3 linked regions of the Desulfovibrio desulfuricans genome follow. Each later gene encodes a partner of the first gene's protein in a complex. Links are inferred from orthologs where the notes say so. Each region holds a gene or a part of one and is shown in the gene's direction. Other genes may lie near its edges. The genes, in order: pnp, NE637_RS01065 and rny.

Region 1 (10,462 bases):
GCTTTTCGCCATGTGGATCAGGTTATTGTGGCCGCCCATGTGAACCCAGACGGCGATGCAGCAGGCGCGGTGGCGGCTGCTGGGCATATCCTGCGCTCCATGGGCAAGGAATTCATGCTCTACGCCCAGCCAGGCCTGCCGGGATATCTGGATTTTTTTTCCACGCCGGGCTTTGTGCACACAACGCTGGAGCATCCGCCCTTCAAGCCGCGCTGCGCGGTGCTGCTTGACTGCGGCGAACCCGAGCGCCTTGGCCGCGAGCTGGCGGGGCGCCTGCCGGATCTGCAAACCCTGAATATTGACCACCACCTCGGCGGCAACGGCATGGGGAACGTGGCAAACTGGGTTGAACCCCAGGCAGCGGCCACTGCCCAGCTCATGGCCTATGTGGCCCTGGCCGCAGGCCTGCCCCTTACTGGCGAGCTGGCAAACGGTCTGGCCCTTGGCATCATTACCGACACCGGCGGTTTCTGCCACGGCAATACCAGCGCCGAGGTGCTCTACCTCACGGCCCATCTGGTTGAGCATGGCTGTAATATTGCCCAGTTGCGCGAACATCTTGAAAACAGCTGGAGCCGTGGCCGCCTGACCCTCTGGGGCCAGCTTTTGCAGCGGGCGCAACTTGAGCGCAACGGCAGCGTCTGTTTTTGCCCCGTGTATCTTGAAGACCTGCGCAAATGCGGGGCGCTGAAGGAAGACCTCGAGGGCTTTGTGGAGCAACTGCGCCGCTTGCGCGGCGTTCAGGTGGCCGCAGTACTGCGGGAGGATTCCCCGGCCTGCTGCAAGTTCAGCCTGCGCTCCTACGGGGCGGTAGACGTGCGCGCGGCGGCGGCCAGACTTGGCGGCGGCGGGCACCGCAATGCCGCGGGCGGCACTGTGCGGGCAGATATGGATGCGGCAAGCGCCCAGTTGCTGGCGGCCATAGCTGAAGAACTGGATGCCGAAGAGCAGGATTCTTCCGGCGAGTAACAGTTTTCTGCTTTTTTCTCGGCTTTAGGGCCCGCCAGGGGCCTTTGCCGTCGATATTTTTTTGACTTATGCCCGCTCTGCGGCTATGGTTGCAACTTGCGTATGAGTATGACCAAAGCGGCTGCTGCCGCACCCAGCACCCCAGACCGGCAGCCGGAAAAAAGCTCCGGGGCGGCCCAGTTGCCCCAGCAGCACGGCATTCTGGTGCTGCGCAAGCCCTCCGGCCCCACCTCGGCCCGTTGTCTCACGGCTATCAAACGCCTTGGGCAAAAAAAGATCGGGCATGCGGGCACTCTTGATCCTTTGGCATCAGGGGTTCTGCTTGTTTTGCTGGGGCAGGCCACCAAACTTTCAGGGCATCTGCTGGCTGGCGGCGGCAAGGTTTACAGCGGCACGCTGCGGCTGGGCCAGACCACCGACACCTGGGATATTGAAGGCAAGGTAGTGGCCGAAGCGCCGTGGGAGCATGTGAGCGAAGCTGACGTGCGCCGCGAAGTTGCCGCGTGGCTTGAGCTTGCCGAGCAGGCCGTGCCGCCCTATTCAGCGGCCAAGCACGAAGGCCAGCCGCTCTACAAACTGGCGCGCAAGGGCGTAGAAGCCCCTGCCAAGGTCAAACGCATGAAAATTTCACAGGCGGAAACACTCACGGTGAGTCTTCCGTTTGTGAGCTTTCGGGTCGCTTGCAGTTCTGGCACCTATATACGCTCCCTGGCCCACAGCTTGGGGACGCGCTTAGGGTGTGGAGCCGTGCTCACAGAACTGACCCGGGAGTATAGTCACCCCTTCGGCCTCGATGTGGCCCACGATCCTGCGGATTTCACGGCTGATCCCACCCTGTTGCCCGGTTGCGTGCGTCCCATTGCGGAAGCGCTGCCCCACTGGCGCAAGGTGGAACTCACGCCGGATGAAGCCGCACGTGTGCGCAACGGCATAGCCGTGCCTTGCCGCCCGGAAGCACCCGCGCAAGCGGATGCCCCCGAGCAGGGCGCGACAGGTGCCGAGCCTGCGGAAGGCTTTGCGCTGCTGCTTGAACAGGGCACTGCCCTGGCTCTGGCGCAGCTCGAAACCACGCCCGCTGGCCCATGCTGGACCGTGTTGCGGGGACTTTGGAACTAACCCCGACTATCAAGGAGTACTGCTGTGGTAATGGATGCCAGCGACAAGAAAACGGTTATTGATGCTCACGCCAAACACGAAGGCGACACCGGTTCCCCGGAAGTTCAGGTGGCACTGCTCACCGCCCGTATTGAAGACCTCACCGGTCACTTCAAAGAACACAAGAAGGACTTCCACTCCCGCACCGGTCTGCTCAAGCTGGTTGGCCGTCGTCGCAACATTCTGAACTATCTGAAGAAGAAAGACGTTCAGCGTTACCGCGCTCTTATCGAAAAGCTCGGTCTGCGCAAGTAAGACTTCTGTCGCGCAAGGGGGAGCCAGCGCTCCCCCTTGTTGCTTGAATCAACCCCCACGAGGGTACAAAACGCGAAGAAGGGGGGTCCGGGAAAATCAGGCAGAGGCCAAAGGCCGATGATCTGCCCGCTTTTGCCGGAATCCCCTTCGCACTACGCAAAGGAATTTTTATGTATCAAGATATTTTTGAACCCATCAGGGTTACAGCCATGGTCGGCGGCAAGGAAGTTATCCTTGAAACAGGCCGTATGGCCAATCAGGCCCACGGCTCTGTGTGGATTCAGTGCGGCGGTACCGTGGTGCTCGTCACCGTGTGCTCGCAGACGCTTGAATTCGACAAGGGCTTCTTCCCCCTTACCGTTGAATACTCCGAAAAAATGTACGCCGCTGGCCGCATCCCCGGCAGCTTCTTCCGCCGCGAAATCGGCCGTCCTTCCGAGCGCGAAACCCTGGTTTCCCGCCTGATCGACCGCCCGCTGCGTCCGCTCTTCCCCAAGAAGGGCCTGAACGAAGACGTGCAGGTTCTGGCCAGCGTTATCTCTGCCGATCAGGTGAACGACTCCGACGTGCTGGCCCTTACGGGCGCTTCCGCCGCTGTCATGCTTTCGCCCCTGCCCTTTGACGGCCCGGTGGCCGGTGGCCGCATTGGCCGCATCAATGGCCAGTTTGTGCTGAACCCCACCTTTGAGCAGCAGGAACAGAGCGACCTCAACATCGTGTTTGCCGCCTCTGCCGATGCGCTCACCATGGTGGAAGGCGAAGCCCGCTTTGTGCCCGAAGAAGTCATCATCGACGCTCTTGAATGGGGCCGCCAGCAGATTCAGCCTCTGGTCGAAGCCCAGCTCAAGCTGCGCGAACTGGCCGGCAAGCCCAAGATGGCCTTTACCCCCCACGCCGACGACCCGGTTCTGGTTGCCCGCGTGAAGGAACTGGCCCTTGCCGCAGGCCTGGAAGAAGCCCTGCGCGTGCCTGAAAAGATGGCCCGCAAGGACGCCCGCAAGGCCGTGAAAGAAAAGGTCATGGAGAACCTCAAGAACGATCCGGCCTGGGCCGAGAACGACGCCGCGCTCAAGAGCGTGGGCGACATGCTCTCCGACCTGGAAAAGAAGCTGGTGCGCGCCCGTATTGTCAACGAAGGCACGCGCATTGACGGCCGCGACACCAAGACCGTGCGCCCCATACAGATCCAGACCGGCCTGCTGCCCCGCGCCCACGGCTCCGCCCTGTTCCGCCGCGGCGAAACCAAGTCCATGGTTGTGACCACCCTTGGTTCCTCCACCGATGAACAGCGTATGGATTCGCTCACCGGCGACGTGACCAAGCGCTTTATGCTGCACTACAACTTCCCGCCCTTCTCTGTGGGCGAGGTCAAGCCCGTGCGCGTTTCGCGTCGCGAAATCGGCCACGGCGCGCTGGCGGAAAAATCCCTGCGCCCCGTGCTGCCCGCTGACGCTGATTTTCCCTTTACCCTGCGCGTTGTGTCCGAGACTCTCGAATCCAACGGCTCTTCCTCCATGGCTGCCGTGTGCGGCGGCTCGCTTTCTCTCATGGATGCGGGCGTGCCCATCAGCGCCCCTGTGGCCGGTGTGGCCATGGGCCTCATCAAGGAAGGCGACAAGTTCATCGTGCTCACCGATATTCTTGGTGATGAAGACGCCCTCGGCGACATGGACTTCAAGATCGCTGGCACCGCAGAAGGCGTGACCGGCGTGCAGATGGACATCAAGATCACCGGCCTCACCACCGAAATCATGCGCGCCGCCATGAAGCAGGCCCACGAAGGCCGCCATCACATTCTGGAAGAAATGGCCAAGGCCATTGGCGAACCGCGCAAGGAACTTTCGCGCTTTGCCCCCCAGCATGCCGAAGTGTTCGTGAACCCGGACATCATCCGCCTCATCATTGGCCCCGGCGGCAAGAACATCAAGGCCATCACCGCGGCTACGGGCGCGTCTGTGGATATTGAAGATTCGGGCCGCGTGTCCATCTTCGCCCCCACGGCCGAAGCCCTGGAAAAAGCCCGCGAAATGGTTTCTTACTATGACCAGCGCCCCGATCTCGGCAAGAACTATCTTGCCAAGGTGCGCAAAATCATGGAAATCGGCGCCATCGTGGAAGTGCTGCCCAATGTGGAAGCCCTTGTGCACGTGTCGCAGCTTGACGTTAACCGCGTGGAACAGCCCGGCGACGTGGCTCGCCTTGGCGAAGACATGATGGTCAAGGTCATTGAAATCAACGGCGACCGCATCCGCGCCAGCCGCAAGGCCGTGCTGCTTGAAGAGCAGGGCCATCCCTGGAATCCCGAAGAAACCGCCCGTCCTCCCCGTTCCGACAGGGGCGACCGCGGCGACAGAAATGGCCGTGGTGACCGTGGCGGGCGTGACCGCCGCGACCGTGGCGACAGACGTTAAAATGTATTGCGCGCAGGCCGGATACTCTCCGGCCTGCGCCCTGACCGCGCGATGAAAGGAATATTTCATGGCCAAAAAAGCTGAAAACAAAATTCAGGCTGCCGAAACCGAAGCCGAAGAATGGGTTCGCGTTGACAGTGAAGGCAATCCTCTTGCCGATCAGGCTCCTACTGCCGAAGAGCTGGAAGCCAAGCTGGCTGCCGCCAACCGTGGGCACACAGAAACCCTGGGCGATGCCTGGGCGGTGCTGACAGGGCAAAACCCCGCCGCCATCATGGGCCAGATTGCCACCACCGTCATGCACGACGGCGGCACCCGCCCCTCCTGGCAGTGGAAACGCGACGGCAAGGATCACATCCTGCTGGCATGGCCGCAGGATCAGCCTGTCAGGGCTGCCGTGCTTGTGGCTGGCGAGGAAGGGGAAAAGCTTACCCCTGTTACCGCCACCCCCCTGCTTGAAGGGCTGCCCAACGACCTCACGGTTGACAACGTGCACCCCTGGCAGACCGGCGTTGAGGCCAATGTGGCCGTGACCATGCTTGAGGGCAAAAACCCCATGTGGTTTTATGACCCGCTGTATGGACGCGACAAGGACGACCTCACCCCCGGCGTCATGCACACATTTTTGCTGGCTGGCCTCGCTCTTGGCCTGCGCAAGGCCCTGCTGGACGAAATCACCATCACCCAGGGCGTGCGTTACGAGGCCTATGCCGAGGCATGGCTTGCCGAAAACCCCGGCAAAACCCGCCTGGACGTGCCGCCTCTCAAGGTGAGCGTCAGCAATCGTCACCTCATCATGCCAGGCCGCAACTTCTGCGAATACCAGATGCGCGCCACCATTGAAGAAGTGAAAGACTGCCAGCTTGAAAAAATGCCCGTAAAGCTGCTCTACCTCAGCTTTCCCTTTGAGGACAGACAGCCCATGCGTCTGGCTGTTTACGCCTCCAAGATGGTTCTGGGCGAGTACGAACCTGAAGCGGGACACGAAATCGATGCCTATGTATGGCTGCAAGGCCGTATCATTGACATTGACCAGGGACCGCAGCAATAATCTTTTGAAGGGCCGCGCCATCGGCGCGGCCCTTCAACACTCTGAGTCTGTGGCGGAGCCGCCCTGCCGCCAGCTATGAAGCGGCCCGTTTCAGAGCAATCAGCCCCACAGGGGGCACAACGACCTGGGATTGCACCATCTGCAAGCCGACAACAGGTCAGACAAGATCCGCATCTTCCCCCCTCAGTCTGCATCAGCGCGCACCATGTGCCGCGATGCCTGATGTGCCGTTCCGTATTGCAGCAATTTTGGTTGAGATTGCTCAGGTTACTGCGTGAGCAGATGCCCGCCACCAAGGCGTAACGCAGCTATGGACAATGTTCGGCAACTTCGGAAAACAGCGCCGTACTCACGCCGCATTGAGCAGGGGACATATGCAAGAAGCCCATTTCGCCGCGCCCTTCATGGGCACAGGGCAGTGCCTCGACACCCTTAACCGGGTGTTGGCCGCCCTATCGCCGGGCCATTCCTTTCACGATTCTCTGCGGGAGCTGCTGGCGGCTCTTGCAGAAGACATGCACTTCGACAGGCCCCACATTGTGGTTCAGGATCCTGAAAGCGGCGAGCTCAAGCTCTCGCTTTCCTACGGCCCTGCGGACGCGCCCGAGGCCGCCTATGAGCCGGGATCAGGCATCACTGGTCAGGTTTTTGCCGAGGGCAGGCCCATTATTGTTTCATGCATGCAGGGTCGGCCAGACTTTCAGAACCGCCTTTTTGGCCGCAGCCAGGAAGAAATGGCGCGGCTTGCATTCATCAGCGTGCCGGTGCGCGTTGAAAATGCCGACCAGACGGAAGTTATCGGCACACTGAGCGCCGATACCCCCACTGCGCCAGAATCTGAACTGGATCTGCGCTGCCGCTTTCTCGAAACAGTAGCCACTCTTGTGGGCCGACAGGTGGCGCGTTTGCAGGAGGAAATGGCGCGCCAGCATTTCTGCATGCTGCCCGATGAACCGCTTGTCAGCGGCACGCCAGCCTCGGTCATTGCCACCTCCAAGAGCTTGCGGCACGTGCTGCGCCGCCTTACCCAAGCCGGGGCCAGCCGCGCAACCGTGCTGTTGCGCGGGGAGTCGGGCGTGGGCAAAGAACTGATGGCCCAGGCCCTGCACACAGCAAGCCCTCGGCGCACGCAGCCGCTGGTCATGCTCAACTGCGCCGCCCTGCCCTCGGAACTCATTGAAGGCGAGCTTTTTGGCTGGCGCAAGGGCGCGTTCACAGGCGCGGTGCAAAACCGTGCCGGCCTTTTCCGCCAGGCAGACAAGGGCACGCTGTTTCTGGACGAAATCGGCGACCTCTCCACCACCGCACAGGCAAAGGTGCTGCGCGCGCTTCAGGAAGGCGAAATCCAGCCTCTTGGCGATGAACGCCGCTACAAGGTGGACGTGCGCCTTGTCTGCGCAACCAACCGCCCGCTGGAAGAACTGGTGGAGCAGGGGCTATTCCGCGAGGATCTGTACTACCGCATCAATGTCTTTCCCGTGTTCATTCCGCCGCTGCGCGAAAGGCCGGAGGACATTTTGCCCCTCACGGAGCATTTTTTGCGCATGTTCAGCAAGGAATACGACCGCCCGGTACGGCGCATTTCCACGCCTGCCATCGACCTTTTGCTGCAATACCACTGGCCCGGCAACGTGCGTGAGCTGAAAAACGTCATGGAACGCGCCGTGCTCATCTGCGAGGATGCCGTACTGCGCGCCCACCACCTGCCCAGCACCCTGCAAAGCGCGGAGAGCAGCAGCACCGGCCCAACGGGCGGCGGCCTTGGCTTTAATGAAACCATCGCCCGGGTGGAGCAGGAATTTATTGTGGATGCCCTCAAAAATGCCCGTGGCAATATCCATCAGGCCGCGCGCGATCTGGGCATCACCTACCGCATCATCTATTACAAGATGAAAAAATACGGCATAGATCACCGCCGTTTTGCTCCTTCCACCCCAGCATAACGCCTCAAACCGATGCACGGCATACAGCACTTCACACCCGGCCCGGCAGACTTGTAATCTGCCGGGCCGGGTGTGTTTTTTTGCGCTGGCGCTCAGAACTGTGGCAGGGCATGCAGCACCACTCTGAATGCATACAAAATTGTTTTAAAATCCCATAATTTTACAAAAATGTTTTAATTTTAGAGCACTACATAAAAATTTATCAAACAAATACAAATTATTACAAAAAATATCGTCTTGGAACGCCTCTTGCTTACCTATGTGCTGTAGCAAGCAGCGCGGCAACCATGGGGGTGCGCCGCGTCACGTACAGACATACAGACAGTTCCAAGGAGGCTCCACATGTTCAAGAAAACGTTGGCGGCGTTGGCTCTCATGCTCGTCACCCTGTGCGGTTCGCTGAACGCAAAGGCCGCGGAAGACACCATCAAGGTGGGCATTCTGCATTCGCTCTCCGGCACCATGGCCATCAGCGAAACAACGCTGAAAGACGTCATGCTCATGCTCATTGAAGAGCAGAACAAAAAAGGCGGCCTGCTGGGCAAAAAACTGGAACCCGTGGTGGTGGACCCTGCCTCCAACTGGCCCCTCTTTGCAGAAAAGGCCCGCGAGCTGCTGAGCAAGGACAAGGTCGCCGCTGTTTTCGGCTGTTGGACCTCGGTTTCGCGCAAGTCCGTGTTGCCCGTGTTTGAAGAACTCAACGGCCTCCTCTTCTACCCCGTGCAGTACGAAGGCGAAGAATCCTCGCGCAACGTCATCTACACCGGCGCGGCCCCGAACCAGCAGGCCATTCCCGCTGTGGACTACCTGATGAACGACCTCGGCGTGAAGCGCTGGGTGCTGGCCGGTACGGACTACGTGTTCCCCCGCACCGCCAACAAGATCATCGAAGCCTACCTGATCTCCAAGGGCGTGAAAAAGGAAGATATCCTTATCAACTACACGCCGTTCGGTCATTCCGACTGGCAGTCCATCGTTGCTGAAATCAAAAAGTTCGGTAACGCGGGCAAAAAGACCGCCGTGGTTTCCACCCTCAACGGCGATGCCAACGTGCCTTTCTACAAGGAACTTGCCAACCAGGGCATCACCGCCGCCGACATTCCCGTCATGGCTTTCTCCGTGGGTGAAGAAGAACTTTCCGGCATAGACACCAAGCCTCTGGTGGGTCATCTGGCCGCCTGGAACTACTTCATGAGCGTGGACAATCCCGCCAACAAGGCCTTCATCAAAAAGTGGCACGACTTCACCAAAAATCCCAAGCGCGTGACCAACGACCCCATGGAAGCCCACTACATCGGCTTCAACCTGTGGGTGAAGGCTGTTGAAAAGGCCCAGAGCACCGATGTGAACAAGGTTCTGAAGGCCATTGTGGGCCTTGAAACCCCCAACCTCACCGGCGGCGTGGCCAAGGTTCTGCCCAACCACCACATCACCAAGCCCGTGCTGATTGGCGAAATCCAGGCCGACGGACAGTTCCAGGTGGTCTGGGAAACGCCCTCCGTGGTTCCCGGCGAAGCGTGGTCGCACTACCTGCCCGAATCCAAGGATCTGATCGGCGACTGGACCGACCCCATCAACTGCGGCAACTACAACACCAAGACCAAGAAATGCGGCGGCGCTTCCAAGTAGCCCGCGCAACCGTATGAATCTGCTGCGGGGGCCCCAGCGGCCCCCGCAATCCCCCCACGGCACGTCGGCCAGGGCCAGCACCAGCGCAGACCCGGCAGACCAGACTAAAGGATATTCCCATGCGCACGGCGCTCTTGCTCTGCTGCCTCATAATTTTCAGCCTGCCTCCCGCAGTGCTGGCGTCCGGACCGGAACCGGACGGGAATGCCGGGGGCGCGGTTTCGACTCCTTCCGCGTCCCCGGTGCAAACTTCGCCATCCAATCTTCCAGCCGATCTGCTCAAGGCTCTGGTGAGCCCCAAGGTAGCGGACAGGGATGCGGCCATTGCCGCGCTGGAAAAGGATGACAGCAGCCTTGCCGCGCCACTGCGCGAAAAACTGCTGGAAGCCCTGCTGCGCAATACCCTGCTGGCCGATGCCGCCGCAGGAGCGCTCTTTGTGAGCGATGATGCAGGTCAGGCGCGGCCCCTTGACGCCAAGGGCGAACTTGGCGCGGCGCAGAGCGCCGATGCCCTGCGCAAGGTGGGCACAAGCAACCGCCAGCGCCAGCGCATTACGGATATCCTCAACGCTCAGGCCCTTACCTCCACAGACACGGCCAAGCGCCGTCAGGCTTCGGCAGCCCTCATGGACAGCGCCACCCCGCCCCTCAAGGCAGAGGCGCTGAACAAACTGCTGACAGGAGAAAAGGACGAAGCCGTGCGCGGCAACCTCAACGCAGCTCTTGCCCTGTACGTGGCGGCTGATCCTGCCGCCGTGCGCTCAGACCAGCTTGCCGCCGTCAAGGCCCTGAACAGCAACGGCAGCCCGGCAGCCCTCAGCGCCCTGCGCACCCTTGCCGCATCATCCGACGCGGCTGTGGCCAAGGCGGCGGACGATGCCCTCTATTCCCAGCGCGTTTCCGCCCAGTGGGCGCAGTTTTTTGAAATGCTCTTTTTTGGAACGAGTCTGGGATCCATTCTTGTACTAGCCGCCATTGGCCTTGCCATCACCTTTGGCGTCATGGGCGTTATCAACATGGCTCACGGCGAACTGATCATGCTTGGGGCC
Region 2 (10,472 bases), on another replicon or contig:
GGAGACCGTATATAGGCATAAATTGTCGCTTCGGCAAAGGTAGTGGAATATGTATTCCGAAAAGGTTCTTTTCCGTCATTAATGCCGTGCTGTCAACTGGGCTGCGGGTCGAGCCACGGCTGCGCATCGGCCATTCACCTCGCGCGGCTTGCAAAGCCGGGTTGCCTGATTTACATTTTTAAACATAAGGGAGTACTTGCCATGATAGAACGTCAATCGGCCCTCGCTCTGCTGGCCGAGCAAAAAACGCCGCCTTCACTGTTGCAGCATGCCCTGGCCTCCGAGGCCATAATGCGCGCTCTTGCCCAACATTTTGGCGAAAATGAAGACCTCTGGGGCCTCACTGGCCTTTTGCACGACCTCGACTACCCCGCCACGGCGGAAAACGCCAGCCGGCACGGGCTGGACACCGCAGAGATGCTGACTGGCCAGTTGCCGGACGAAGCCCTCACTGCCATTCGCGCCCATAATGCGGAAATGAACGGCGCGGCTGGCCCTGCCTCGCGCTTTGATTACGCCCTGCGCTGCGGCGAAACCGTCACCGGGCTTATCTCTGCCGCTGCGCTCATGCGCCCCACGGGCATGGAAGGCATGGAAGTTAAAAGCATAAAGAAAAAGATGAAGGATAAAGCCTTTGCGGCCAGCGTGTGCCGCGACAACATCCGCCAGTGCGCCGAGGCCGGGCTTGAGCTTGATGCTTTTCTGGCTCTGTCCATCGAAGCCATGCGCGCCCATGCGGCGGAACTTGGTTTAAGCAAATAGCTCCAAAACAGCCGAGGCTGCACCATGCAAGAATGTTCGCTGCAAACGGAAATCCGCACGCTTGGCCCCTGCAAGCTTGATTCTGTGCTGCCCTACCGCACCTGGGCAGACAACAAGACCGTGCAGATTGTTGTGGATGAAGAACTGTCGGAAGAAGTGAACGCGCCCTTCAGCGTCTGCCTCGAGGCCGCTGGCCCGCGCAAAAAACTCTACTTCGACACCACCCGAGCCAAGTGCGCCATCGTGACCTGCGGCGGGCTTTGCCCCGGCATCAACGATGTCATCCGCGCCATTGTGATGGAGGCCTTCCACGCCTACAACGTGCCCTCCATTCTGGGCATCGCCTACGGGCTTGAGGGTTTTATTCCCAAGTACGGTCATGCCCCCTTTGAGCTTACGCCTTCAAGCGTGGCGGACATTCACCGTTTTGGCGGCACCATGCTTGGTTCCTCACGCGGGCCGCAGTCTGCCGAGGAAATTGTGGATACCCTTGAACGCAGCAACGTCAACGCTCTCTTTGTCATTGGCGGCGACGGCACCATGAAGGCCGCCCTTGCCATCAGCAGCGAGGTGCAGGCGCGCGGGCTCAAGATATCCGTCATCGGCATTCCCAAAACCATTGATAACGACATCAACTTCATTCCCCAGTCGTTCGGCTTTGAAACTGCCGCCTTCAAGGCCACGGAGGCCATTGAATGCGCCCATACCGAGGCCTGCGGCGTGCCCAACGGCATTGGGCTGGTCAAGCTGATGGGGCGCGAATCCGGCTTTATCGCCGCGCGCGCGGCTCTGGCCCTCAAAGAAGTGAACTTTGTGCTGATTCCGGAAGCTCCCTTTGCCCTTGAGGGCGAGGGCGGGCTTCTGCCTGCGCTGGAAGAACGCCTGCGCTCGCGCGGGCATGCCGTTATTGTGGCAGCCGAGGGCGCTGGTCAGCACCTTATGGAAAACCACGCCGCCAAGGATGTGTCGGGCAACCCCGTGCTTGGCGACGTGGCCGACCTTCTGCGCAAGAATATCAGTTCCTATCTTGGCGCGCGCGGCATTGAGCATTCGCTGAAATATATTGACCCGAGCTATATCATCCGCTCCATCCCGGCCAACGCCAATGACAAGGTTTATTGCGGATTTTTGGGCCAGTACGCCGTGCATGCCGCCATGGCCGGGCGCACAGACATGGTGGTGGGCAAGATTCAGGACCGTTACGTCCATCTGCCGCTGGAGCTTGTGACCCGCAAGCGCCGCAAGCTCAACATCTATTCAGACCTGTGGCGGGCTGTGCTTGAATCCACCGGTCAGGGCATGCTGCACGGCATGCTGCCCCCGGCGTAACCGGCAGCATGAAGCATCTCAGACAGGTCAAGGCCTCTGCCGGTTCCGGCAAGACCTATGAATTGACGCATTGTTTTCTGCAAAGGCTGGTGCAGAGCGGGCCGCCTGCGAGCGCGTCCGCTTCCTCGGCCTGCGTGCTTTTGCCGGGCGGCCGCTGCGGCTGGGGCGACATCCTCGCCATCACCTTTACCAATGCCGCTGCAACCGAAATGCGCGACCGCGTCATCCGGCAACTCAAGAGCGCGGCCCTCGGGCAGCCCCTGGGCGGGCTTGCGCTTTCGCCCGAGCAGGCCTCCCGCTGGGTGGATGTGATCATGCGCGATATGGGCGCGCTGAACATCCGCACCATCGACAGCCTGCTGCACCTCATTGTGCGCGCGGCAGCGCTGGAACTTGATCTGCATCCGGATTTTCAGCCTGTCTTTGCCACCGAAGAAGTGCTCACCCCCTACCTTGATGTACTGCTTGAACGCGCATGGCAGGGCGATGAAACCATGCGATCCCTGCTGCGCGAGGTTTATCGGGCCATGGCCTGGCGGGAGAACAGCACGGGCTTTCTTGCGGGCGAAAAACTGCTCAACCAGTTGCGCGGCCTGCTGGATGACGTGCTGCTCGGGCGCTTTGAGGATATTTCGCCCACAGAAACCCTGCACAAGCGGCTGAGCGAAGTGGAAAGCTTGGCAGTTACCCATGCCAATATCTTTCTGTCTGCTGCGGCTGCAAGCGGACTCAGTTTCAGCAAAAACGCCCTCGCGGCTGTGGAGGCCATTGCCGCCGGGCAGTGCAAGACTTCGGCATACCTGAGCAAGGCCAGCGCCTCTGACCTGTTTTTGAAAAAGCCCGTTGTCAGCGACGAAGTGCAAAAAGCCTACGAGGCCTTTGCCCGCGCCGCCGGGGTTCTGGTGGATACCGCTCCACTGCTGCGTCAGGCTGTGGGGCTTGCCCCCGTGCTCCTGCTGGCGCGCACCCTTGTGCAGGCCTTTGTGCAAAACCAGCGGCAGGAAGGCAGCCTGCCTGGCCTGCTGATTCCGCACATGGCGCGGCAGGTGCTTGAAAGCGACAACGGCGTGCCCGAAGCCCTGTGCCGCATGGGCTCGCGCCTCACGCACTTTCTGGTGGATGAATTTCAGGATACCAGCCGCGAGCAGTGGTACGCCCTGCGCCCCCTTGTGGAAGAAGCGCTCTCGCGCGGCGGCTCCCTCACCTGGGTGGGGGACGTCAAGCAGTCCATTTACGGCTGGCGTGGGGGCGAGCCGGAGCTTTTTGATGGCGTGTTTGACGATGCGGGACTCACAGCCCTCGCACCCGATGGCCAGCGCGACAATCTGCCCTACAACTGGCGCAGCCGCCGCGAAATAGTGCAGCACAACAACGGCATTTTCGGCCCCCTGGGGCAGCCGGACATGGCCGCAAAGGTCATGGCCGCCCTTTTACCCACGGGCACCCCGCCGGAAATCTGCGGGCAGGCCGCTCAGGGCCTTGTGCGCGCCTTTGCGGGCACGGAGCAGCAATGCCCTGAAAACGCCCGCGAGGGCGGCCTTGTGCGCGTGGAAACCATCCTTTCCGTGGATGCCGAGGCTCTGGGCGAAGATGTGCTTGAACGCCTCTGCACCCTGTTGCATGAGGATGTTGAGCCGCACCATACCTGGGCCGATGTGCTCATCCTTGTACGCAGCAACGGCAAGGCCACCCTTGTGGCAGACAGGCTGATTCGCGAAAATATCCCCGTGATTACAGAAAACAGCCTGCGGCTTGCCGCGCATCCGCTGGTGGTGCAGGCCGTGGCCCTGCTCTCCTTTCTTGATAATCCTGAGGACGACATAGCCTTTATGAGCCTTGTGTGCGGTAGCATCTTTCGGGAGCATCCAGAAGCTGCGGCCCTTGCGCAGGAAGACATTGCGGGCTGGTGCGCGGCATCCAGAGGCGGGCCGCTGTTCCAGCGGTTCAAAAAGCGCTGGCCAGAAATCTGGCAGAGGCTGCTTGCCCCGTTCCACAGTCAGTCAGGCCTCATGACGCCCTATGACATGACGCTTGAATGGTTTGCCCGGCTGGATGTGGAGCGGCGCTACCCCGAGGCGGAGACCTTTTTGCGGCGCTTCATGGAAGTGCTGCACAGCGCGGAAGAAAAGGGCCTTGCCACCCTGCCCACATTTCTGGAGCACTGGCGCGCCAAAAGCGGCGAAGAAAAGGTGCCCATGCCCGAAAACATGGATGCCGTGCGCGTTATGACCATCCACAAATCCAAGGGCTTGGAAGCCCCGGTGGTTATTGTGCCGTGGACAGACCTGCGCGCCCGTATGGGCAATGAAACCGTGATGGTCGAGCGCGAAGGCCTGCGCCTTGCCGTGGGCAACAGAAAGCATCTAGGCGCGCCCTATCATCAGGAGCTTGCCCGCCAGTGCCGTGAAAACGTCCACCTGCTTTACGTGGCCTTTACACGCGCACGCGATGCGCTCTATGTGCTGCGCACAAGCACCGTGGGCGGGCGCGGCTCTACCAGTGATGTGCTGGACATGCTTATGGAAGAGGCCGGGTTCACAGCCCCCTACACCGTGGGCGAGGAGCCAGCCACGCACGATGCCGCCCCGGCTGCTAAAGCCGCGAAGGCTTCTGCCGCAGCCCCCTGGGGCAGCAAGGCAGAGGCTGCGGAAAGCCTGGAAGGCGAGGAAGCCGCTGCTTCTGCGGATACCGCGCAGGGCAATGCAATGGCCCCGGATGCTGGGGATTCCGCTGGCTTTGCAGACCCCGCATGGCGGCCCATGCAGTGGCTGCCGCGCCTCAAGATTTTTCGTAATCCACTGGCAGGGTTCAGCTTTCGCGCAGAAGACAGGGGCAGCTTTCTGCACCTGTGCCTTGAGCATCTGCACATAACGGGCAATCCGCAGGCGGACGCGCAGGCTGCGCTGAACTTCGGCCTTGGGCATTTTTCGCTGCCTGTGCCGGACGAGGCCGCATTGCGGGAAAATGCCGCTGCGGCGCTGCAATGGTTCGCGTCGCAACCGCAGGCTGCCCGCTGGCTGCAAACGGGCTGGCCCGAACATTCGCTCATGGATGCCGAAGGGCACTTGCTGCGCATGGATTTGCTTGTGCATGAGCCATGGGGGCCGCTGGTGCTTGATTATAAAAGCGGTCAGCCCGAAGCCGACCATGTAGCGCAGCTACAGACCTACCTTGCCTGTCTGGAAGCCGGGAACGACTGCGCCCCCGGCAGTGCGCGCGGCCTGCTGGTGTACCTTGATTTACGGCGGTTTCAGCTTGTGGAAGCGCACGGCGTTTCGGCCCTTGCCGAGCGTTGCAGCGATCTTTTGCCCGCCACGGAGGCTCAGGCATGAGCGCATCGCCGATTCTTGTTTTTCCCTGGCAGCGGCCCTTTCTGCCCGATCTCAAAGCCTTTCTGACCAGCATCGGCAAGGGGCGGGCGGGCGCAACCCTGCTGATCGTGCCCCACAACCGGCCCTGGCGTTACCTTACCAAGCTCTATGCGGAAGAAGGCTATCAGGGATTGCTGCCCAAGGTCATGACTCTGGCGGATGTGATCTCGGCCTGGCGGTCGCAAACCAGCGCTGACCCTCTCCACACGGCCAACGTGCTGGACAGGGTCGCCCTGCTGCACGAATGCGTTATGGGTCTCGCGCAGGATGACGAAGGCCTTGCCGCACGTTTTGCCCGCATGGACATGGCGCACTTTCTGCCCTGGGGCTTGCGGCTCTCAAACCTGCTGGAAGAAATGCTGGGGCAGCGCGTGGCTGCTGTGGATCTCAGCCATGTGGAGCAGGAGGTTTCCGGCCCTGCGGCTGCCCTGCTGGGCGCTCTTGGGCGCATAGGCAAGGCCTATGTGGTCGCGCTGGAGGCCCGCCGCTGGACGACGCCGGGACTGGACGCCTTTACCGTCAGCGAAGACGGCCTTGCCCTGCCCCGCTTTTTTACGCCCGCAGATGACCGCCCCGTTGTGATGGCCGGATTTTCGCTGCTCACCGGCAGTGAAGAAGCCCTGCTGCGCAGGCTGTGGCAGGCTGGCGGGCAGATTTGCCTGCATGCAGATCCGGCGCTGGCTCTTGGCGCCGCGCCGCACTGGGCGTGCGAGGCTCAGGCCGCGTGGCTGCGCCGCTGGAAGGCCACGGCTCGCCTTGCCGTGGAGCCCACGGAGGCCGAGGCCGCGCACAAACCGCGCATATCGTTTTTTGCCGGGTACGACTGTCATTCACAGCTTAAAGCATTGCATGAAGAACTGGCGGCACCGGGCAGCGGCAACGGCAGCAACAATGATTTAGCCGCTCCTGACGGGCTTTCCACGGCGGTCGTGCTCACGGACAGCGCCCTGCTCATGCCTGTGCTGCACCATCTGCCCAACAAGGACGTCAACGTCTCCATGGGCTACCCGCTGGAGCGTTCGCCCCTTAACCGACTGCTTGAGGCCCTGCTGCAATTGCAGGAAAACAGGACGGAAGATGGCCGCTACTACTGGCGCAACCTGCTCCAGTGCCTGCGGCACCCCTATCTGAACCTGCTACGCGTGGATGATGGCAGCGCGACGCCCCTTTATTTGCGCGAGGTCTTGCGCCGCATTGAGGGCATGATCCGCGGCGGAGCGCGGTTTGTGAATATGGACGAGGTTGCGCGGGAGTGCGCCCCGGGCATGCATCCTGCGCTTTTTGAGCTTTTTGAAGCCACGCTCAATGTGCTGGTGCGCCAGCCAGGGCAGGTGGACACCACCGAGGGCATGGCCCTGTGCCTGCAAAATATCTGCGATTTTCTGCTGCGCAACGGCGGCGACATGTGGCGGCATTTTCCGCTGGATGCGGAGGCCATGTACCGGCTTGCCCGCCATGCGGCCCCTGTGTTGCGGCAAAATTGTCTTGCGCAGACGCCCTTTCCCACCAGCGTGTTGCACGGCATAGTGCGCGAAGTGCTGCAGCAGGAGCGCGTGCCTTTTGAGGCGGAGCCGCTCACGGGCTTGCAGGTGCTCGGCATGCTTGAAACGCGCCTGCTGCACTTTGACAGGGTGCTTATTGTGGATGCCACGGACGACAAACTGCCCGGCAACCCTGCGCAGGATCCTCTGCTGCCCGATTCATTGCGGCAGGTGCTTGGCCTGCCCGATGCCCGCAGGCGCGAACGGGCGACAGCCCACACGTTGTACCGGCTCTGCGCCGGAGCGCAGGAGGTGCGCTTTTTCTGGCAGGAGGGGATCAGCCGCTCTGCGCTCTTTGACGGCAAAAAAAGCCGCAGCCGCTTTGTTGAGCAACTGCTGTGGGAAGAAGAACAACGCCGTGGCGAGCTGCTTGTGCCCGGTCAGGGGCCGTTGGGCATGGCCCGTTGCGTGGTGCGCAGCACCCCTGCCGCGCCCAAAAGCCTGCCCCGCACAGAGGCCTTGCACGAGGCCATGCTGGCCCTGCTCCAAAAACCGCTTTCGCCCACAAGGCTGGATGTTTACCAGCAGTGCCCACTGCGCTTTGCCTGGCAATACCTCTGCAGGCTGCAACCGCCGCAGGAGGTCAACGAAGGGGACGACCCCGCAGCCGTGGGCACCTGCATTCACGATACGCTGCACGCGCTGTACGAACCGTATCTCAATAAAGAGGTGCGCCGGGGTGATATCAGCCGCGAGACCATGCTGGCGCGGTTTCATGAGGAGCTTGAAAAGGCCGACCTGCGCCGCATTTTGCCGCCGGACAGTTGCCTCATGCTGGAAGAAGCCGCCCCTGTACGCTTGCAACGATTTCTGGATAATCAGCCCGACAGCACAATCATTGTGGCGCTGGAGGAAGAACTCAAGGCCACGCTGTCACTGGCAGGCGGCGAATATTCCTTTACGGGCATAATGGATCGCATTGACCGGCGGGATGACCTGCTGCACATCCTTGACTACAAGACCGGCAGCCTTAAATTACATGATGGAAGCCTGTGGGGCGACATTCTTTATTTCAGGCGTATTGAAAGCCTTTTTGCGGCCCTGCGCCAGACGCAAACTGGCGGGGGGTACGAGCCTGACGCCCAGATGCTTGAAGATATGGATGCCCTGTTTGAAGAGTTGCGGCCCCGGCTGCCCAGCCTGCAACTGCCCTGCTATGTGAGCATGGCTGTGGGCAGCGGCCTTGGCCCGGTCGGCGATGCAGCCTTGGTTGAGCTGCGCAACGCTGGCAGGGAGTATCCTCTTTTTGGAGGGCTGGTGGATGAAGACCTGGCGGAGGCCATTGGATACTGCCACGCGGCGCTTTCTCTTGTATTGCTGCACATGCGCCATGCGCCGTCCTTTACGGCGCGTCCGGACCGCCATTGCGACTGGTGCCCCTATGCGTCACTATGCGCAGGATAACGGGCCGGAATACATATATTAAAGATGATTGTTGCGTCTTGTGAAATTACCAGCTATGCTTCCCGGCAAACATAGGCATGTCGTTTGTAATCGAAACGATGCAAAGTGGCATGCTGCTTACGGACAGGACGGAGGTCTTGCAATGTCTTTCCCCGCACTCAAGATAGGTGATCTCACGGCTAAAATCCCTGTAGTTCAGGGTGGCATGGGCGTGGGTATTTCGCTTGCCGGGCTTGCGTCGGCTGTTGCCAATCAGGGTGGTATCGGCGTCATCGCCGGGGCCATGATCGGCATGAAAGAACCCGATGTGGCCAAGGATCCTCTTACAGCCAATCTGCGCGCCCTGCGCAATGAAATATTGAAAGCACGTGAACTCAGCAACGGTATTATCGGCGTCAACCTGATGGTGGCGCTTACCACGTTCAGCCAGATGGTGCGCACCGCCGTTGAAAACAAGGTGGACATCATCTTTTCCGGCGCTGGCCTTCCCCTCGACATGCCGCATCACCTCTTGCAGGTGTGCGAAGAAAAGAAGGAAGAATTCAAAACCAAGCTGGTTCCCATTGTTTCTTCGGCCCGAGCGGCCACGGTAATCGCCAAAAAATGGGCCTCGCGTTTTGGTTACACGCCTGACGCCTTTGTGGTTGAAGGCCCCAAGGCTGGCGGCCACCTCGGTTTCAAGGCCGAAGAATTGCAGGATCCCAACCATTCGCTTGAAGTTCTGGTGCCGCAGGTGGTTGAGGCCGCCAAGGCCATGGAAGACAAGTGCGGTCGCGCGGTGCCTGTTATCGCCGCCGGCGGGGTGTACTCCGGCGCAGACATCATGAAGTTCCTCGATCTTGGCGCTTCCGGCGTGCAGATGGGCACCCGCTTTGTGGCTACCCACGAATGCGATGCCGATGACCGCTTCAAGCAGAGCTACCTTTCTGCGCGCGATGAAGACATCACCATTATTAAAAGCCCGGTGGGCATGCCTGGCCGCGCTCTTGGCAATGAATTCATCACGGCATCGCGCGAAGGCAAGAAAAAGCCTTTCAAATGCGTGTTCCACTGCGTACACACCTGCGAACAGGAAAAAACGCCCTACTGCATCGCCCAGGCGCTCATTAACGCCATGAAGGGCAATCTTGAACGCGGCTTTGCCTTTTGCGGCGCCAATGTGGCCCGTGTGAACAAGATTATCTCGGTGCATGAACTCATGGACAGCCTGCAAAAGGAATTTGACGATGCCATGAGCACATTGAGCAAGAGCGTGCAGAACATGCAGAGCAAGCTCAACTTCAGCATCAAGAGCTAACGCTCTACCCTGCCTGAACATGCAAAGCCGGGTCTGGATTTCCAGGCCCGGCTTTTTTTGTGCGCGATAGTCAAATATCGTATCGATGTTGCGCATGTTATTGTCGCATGGGCATCAGTTTGCATTTGTGGTGCCTGATTGCGCTGTGGTGTTTTTCGCTAACATCAAGTGGGCGCAGTCTGGGCACCTGCGCTGCAATTCAGCAGCATTGGCGGCAATGTTGATGAAGGTGCGGCCTGCATAACGGGCAGCCAAAGAAGCACATTCACTCGCATCAATGGGCGATGTGTGTTTGAATCTACGCCGGATCATCTCTGCCACAAGTTCCTCATGCCGGGCAAAGACAAGCTGCGGGTCAACCAATCCGCCGGAAAGAAAGCCATCCATATTTTTGCCGCGCCGCATGCTGCCAAGGAGCATATGCAGTTCCACATGTTCGCCCAGCAAATGTTTGCGGCACATGCCTTCCGGGGGCAACATCCACATGCGCATACGCGTCTCCTGTAAGCAGAAAAAGTTTTTTGCAGCTAACCCGCTCTGTATACGAAAAGGCCCGAATCCTGAGATCCGGGCCTTGGTGTATCAGTCGGTTGACCGGCTTGCGCTAGTCGTTGACCGTGCGGGAGTATTCCAGAGCCTTGGCCTGCTCCTCGAAGTTCTGGAAGCCGGAGTGATGCAGGGCATCCTCAACCGTTTCGTCCCAGTTCCAGGTGGCGTAGATCACAGGCTTGTGGAAGGTGGAGCGGAAGCTCTGCAATTCGGCGCGGT
Region 3 (3,534 bases), on another replicon or contig:
CTGGAGCCGACATGCGGCGCGTACAGGAAGCCGTGCGGCTGGTGGAGGAACGGTTCGCAGACCAGAAGCTGAGGTTCCACGGAGGGCAGACCAAGGACATTCTGCTGACTTTTATGGCCCTTGGACTGGCGGATGATTTGCTGCAATCGCAGAAAGAGCAGGCGGACGTGCAGAATCGCGTCTCAACCTTGCTTTCAAAAATAGAGGAGTCCTCTTAGGCTCCTTTGGGCGCTTCCCTGGGACGCGCGTGATTTATGCCTCGGTGCTAACCTGACAAGAATATAAAAGGGAGCCGTCACTGTCTTTGTGTGTGCACGCCCGGCAAGACCGGGAAGCCCGGAAAGGACACACAGGCGCCCGACCTGGTTATCCAGGTTCTGTACCGCAAGCATGACACGGCGCTCCGGGGAACGCGCCTTCTTTTGACGTATCTGGCTGCCATTCTTAGTGGCCGATGCTTTTGCGCAGTTCATTCCAGACCGTTAATCGGTATCCAGCCAGGGTTTCAGCAGCCCCTTTGGGCTCATTTTGCTACGGTGTGCGGCAGTCTTGCCGCTTGCCGGTGTTCGTCGGCCCGCGCCTCTTGGCGCAGGGTCCGTATTGATAAAAGAGAGAGGCTGGATTCATGGATCCATTGTTCATTGCAGCGCTTGTAGCTGCGGCGCTGCTGGGGGTTGCGCTGGGGGTGTTTGCGCACAAGCGTTCTGCCGCAAAACGTGTGGGCGACGCCGAAGATCTGGCGAAGCGCATAGTGGCGGAAGCGCGTAAAGAGGCGCAGGCCCAGAAAAAAGAGATATTGCTTCAGGGCCAGGATGATCTGTTCAATCAAAAGCGGGAACTCGAAAACGAATTCAAGGAACGTGAGCGCGAGGTCAAGGCCCGCGAACGCAAGCTTGAAGAAATGGGCGGTCGCCTTGAGGAAAAGCTTGAAAAAGCAACCACAAGGGAGCACGAACTGCTGACTTCAGAGAAAGAACTGGCCCGCAAGGAGCGCCAGCTTTCTGAATCTGAAATGTTTTTGCAGACCCGTATTGAAGAGCAGGAGCAGCGGCTTTCTGAAATTGCTGGCCTCACTGCCGATGAGGCAAAGGTTCGGCTTTTCAGCGAAATTGAAGCCAAAACCCGGCACGAATCGGCGCGCATGATCCGCCAGATTGAAATGGAAGCGCGCGAAACTGCCGACCGCAAAGCCAAAGAAATCCTCTGTAATGTCATCCAGCGCTACGCGGGCGACTACGTCAACGAGCAGACCGTTACGGCTGTGACCCTTCCGAGTGAAGATATGAAGGGCCGCATCATCGGGCGCGAAGGCCGCAACATCCGCGCGCTTGAAGCTGCCACCGGTGTGGATCTTATTATAGATGATACGCCTGAAACCGTTATTCTTTCAGCTTACAGCCCGCTGCGCCGTCAGGTTGCCAAAATGGCGCTTGAGCGTTTGATCCAGGATGGCCGCATTCATCCTGCCCGCATCGAAGACATTGTGCAGAAGTGTGAGCAGGAACTGGACACCCAGGTGCGCGAAGTGGGCGAACAGGCCACCTTTGATGCAGGAGTTCACGGTATCCATCCGGAAATCGTCCGTTTGCTCGGGCAGTTGCGCTACCGTACCTCGTTTACCCAAAACGTGCTCCAGCACTCTCTTGAAGTTTCGGCCCTGTGCGGCATGATGGCCGCCGAGCTCGGCATGGACGTCAAAAAAGCCAAGCGGGCTGGCCTGTTGCACGACATCGGCAAGGCCGTTGACCACGAGGTGGAAGGCCCGCATGCCCTTATCGGCGCGGACCTCGCCAAAAAGTACAACGAAAGCCAGGAGATCATCCACGCCATTGCAGCCCACCATGAAGATCAGCGCCCCTCAACGGCTCTGGCAGTGCTGGTGCAGGCGGCCGACTCTATCTCCGGCGCGCGCCCCGGCGCACGTAAAGAGCTGCTTGAAAACTACGTGAAACGGCTTGAAGATCTGGAGGGCATTGCCACCAGCTTTGATGGCGTCAGCAAGGCATACGCCATTCAGGCTGGCCGCGAGATTCGCGTGATGGTCAACTCCGACATGGTTGATGACGACACCACGTATATTCTCTGTAAGGATATTGCTGAAAAGATTGAGAAAAACCTTACCTATCCCGGCCAGATCCGCGTGACGGTCATTCGTGAACGCCGGGCAGTGGGGCTGGCCAAGTAGAGCAAAAGCCTTAAACAGGTGCTCAACGCTGGCAAAGCCCGCATGTGCCTGTTTCGCGGCAATGATTTTCAGGCAAATCCTTGCTGGAGCATTTCATGAATGAAATGGTCTGGCCCCTGGGTGCAGCGTATGCAGAACCTTCCCTTTTTTGTGTTAGATCTGGCGGCCAGCTTCATGCTGGCCGCTGCCGCATCTTGCCGGGCGCGCTCTACGGGCGCGCATTTCAGCGGTGCCGCCGTTCTTGCCTGTCTGGCGGGGATGGCCGCGCCGCTCGCTCGTGATGGGCTGCTCGGCTATGGCGCCATTACCCTCAATCAGGGGGAATATTTGGCCGCAAGCGTGTGCGGCGGCATTGCCGGTATCATTATAGGGCAAAGCAGCCGGGCCTGGATGTCCTTCTTTTGGCTGGATGCGCTGGGGCTGGCGCTTGGAGCTGGCGTGGGAACCGTAAAGGGCGTGATGGCCGGGCTTGGCCCCACAGGCAGTATACTGGTTGGTATACTGGGCGGGCTTGTGGGCGGCATTGCGCGAGACCTTTGCCTTGGGGATATGGCCCGTGCGGTTGAAGAAGATATGTACGCTACGGCAGCCGCCTTTGGCGGCATGCTGGCGCTGACCATGATGCTGCTGACGAATCTGGATTCCTGGCAGAGCGCGCTGTGTGGGGCGTTGCTGGTGGTTGTTTTGCGAGGGGTCAAAAAAGTCAAAATTGTCTGAAACGTCGGCGAGTTCGGCAAATGATTGCGAAAAAACGGCACTACGGCTTGACTCTGTGGTGTCGTTTCGCTATTTTTAACTTCCGCTGAGCAAGAAAGCCATGCTTTTTGTGGTTAATTTGCAAAAAGTTGAAATAATGGTTGACTTGCGGAGTGAGGAGGAGCATAACCGCTCTTCGCGACAAGGGAAAACGGTTCACGGAAACGCAAGCGAAAAGAATTTTCGCGGAAACGAAAATAACAGTTGACTCCTGAAGCGAAGGGGAGCATAACCGCTCCTCGCGATTGAAGAAAAACAACTTGGCTTCACGGTGAAACGAAAGTTTCAGGAAATGAAAAAAAAGTGGTTGACTTCGAAAGCGAAGGGGAGCATAAACGCTCCTCGCGCCTTGAGAAAACGACTGACGGTCGCCGCGAAAAACTTTCGCGAAACGAAAAAAAAGTTGTTGACTCGAGAAACGAAAGAGGGCATAAACGTTCCTCGCGCCAAGCGGCAACGAGCCGGGCTGGCGGGCCGAAGAGGCCAAGTGGTTCATTGACAAGTGAATAGCGAGTGGGAAGAAAGTCTTTGAGATTCCGATTTCTGCGAAAGCAGGAGTCTTGTACAGATTTGAACTGGAGAGTTTGATTCTG

What was found.
Region 2: pnp (region 1) and NE637_RS01065 share a complex: the UniProt entries of both Bacillus subtilis proteins name them as parts of the possible RNA degradosome complex. The link is inferred for Desulfovibrio desulfuricans from one-to-one orthologs.
Region 3: pnp (region 1) and rny share a complex: the UniProt entries of both Bacillus subtilis proteins name them as parts of the possible RNA degradosome complex. The link is inferred for Desulfovibrio desulfuricans from one-to-one orthologs.

What each region holds. Positions count from the first base shown.
Region 1 is NZ_JANFYZ010000004.1:87,813-98,274, forward strand. Bases 2,242-5,169 are described here. They hold pnp (polyribonucleotide nucleotidyltransferase), read left to right. Parts: upstream 2,242-2,549; coding sequence 2,550-4,790; downstream 4,791-5,169. Other genes in these bases: rpsO (30S ribosomal protein S15), read left to right, coding at 2,242-2,379; NE637_RS06240 (hypothetical protein), read left to right, coding at 4,858-5,169. In the rest of the region: NE637_RS06220 (DHH family phosphoesterase), read left to right, coding at 1-969; tRNA pseudouridine(55) synthase TruB, read left to right, coding at 1,072-2,085; more of rpsO, read left to right, coding at 2,110-2,241; more of NE637_RS06240, read left to right, coding at 5,170-5,841; NE637_RS06245 (sigma-54-dependent Fis family transcriptional regulator), read left to right, coding at 6,216-7,784; urtA (urea ABC transporter substrate-binding protein), read left to right, coding at 8,127-9,413; urea ABC transporter permease subunit UrtB, read left to right, coding at 9,533-10,462. UniProt on the Bacillus subtilis protein: Involved in mRNA degradation. Catalyzes the phosphorolysis of single-stranded polyribonucleotides processively in the 3'- to 5'-direction. Necessary for competence development in Bacillus subtilis.
Region 2 is NZ_JANFYZ010000001.1:269,802-280,273, reverse strand. The notes cover bases 1-2,938. They hold NE637_RS01065 (ATP-dependent 6-phosphofructokinase), read left to right. Parts: upstream 1-786; coding sequence 787-2,091; downstream 2,092-2,938. Other genes in these bases: NE637_RS01060 (UvrD-helicase domain-containing protein), read left to right, coding at 2,100-2,938; NE637_RS01070 (HD domain-containing protein), read left to right, coding at 202-762; NE637_RS01075 (PSP1 domain-containing protein), read right to left, coding at 1-19. Also shown: more of NE637_RS01060, read left to right, coding at 2,939-5,423; NE637_RS01055 (PD-(D/E)XK nuclease family protein), read left to right, coding at 5,420-8,407; NE637_RS01050 (NAD(P)H-dependent flavin oxidoreductase), read left to right, coding at 8,550-9,704; NE637_RS01045 (pyrimidine dimer DNA glycosylase/endonuclease V), read right to left, coding at 9,819-10,196; NE637_RS01040 (PEP/pyruvate-binding domain-containing protein), read right to left, coding at 10,309-10,472. UniProt on the Bacillus subtilis protein: Catalyzes the phosphorylation of D-fructose 6-phosphate to fructose 1,6-bisphosphate by ATP, the first committing step of glycolysis.
Region 3 is NZ_JANFYZ010000005.1:159-3,692, reverse strand. What follows is about bases 1-2,905. They hold rny (ribonuclease Y), read left to right. Parts: upstream 1-625; coding sequence 626-2,185; downstream 2,186-2,905. Other genes in these bases: NE637_RS07345 (TRIC cation channel family protein), read left to right, coding at 2,315-2,902; NE637_RS07360 (cell division protein ZapA), read left to right, coding at 1-218. UniProt on the Bacillus subtilis protein: Endoribonuclease that initiates mRNA decay. Initiates the decay of all SAM-dependent riboswitches, such as yitJ riboswitch. Involved in processing of the gapA operon mRNA, it cleaves between cggR and gapA.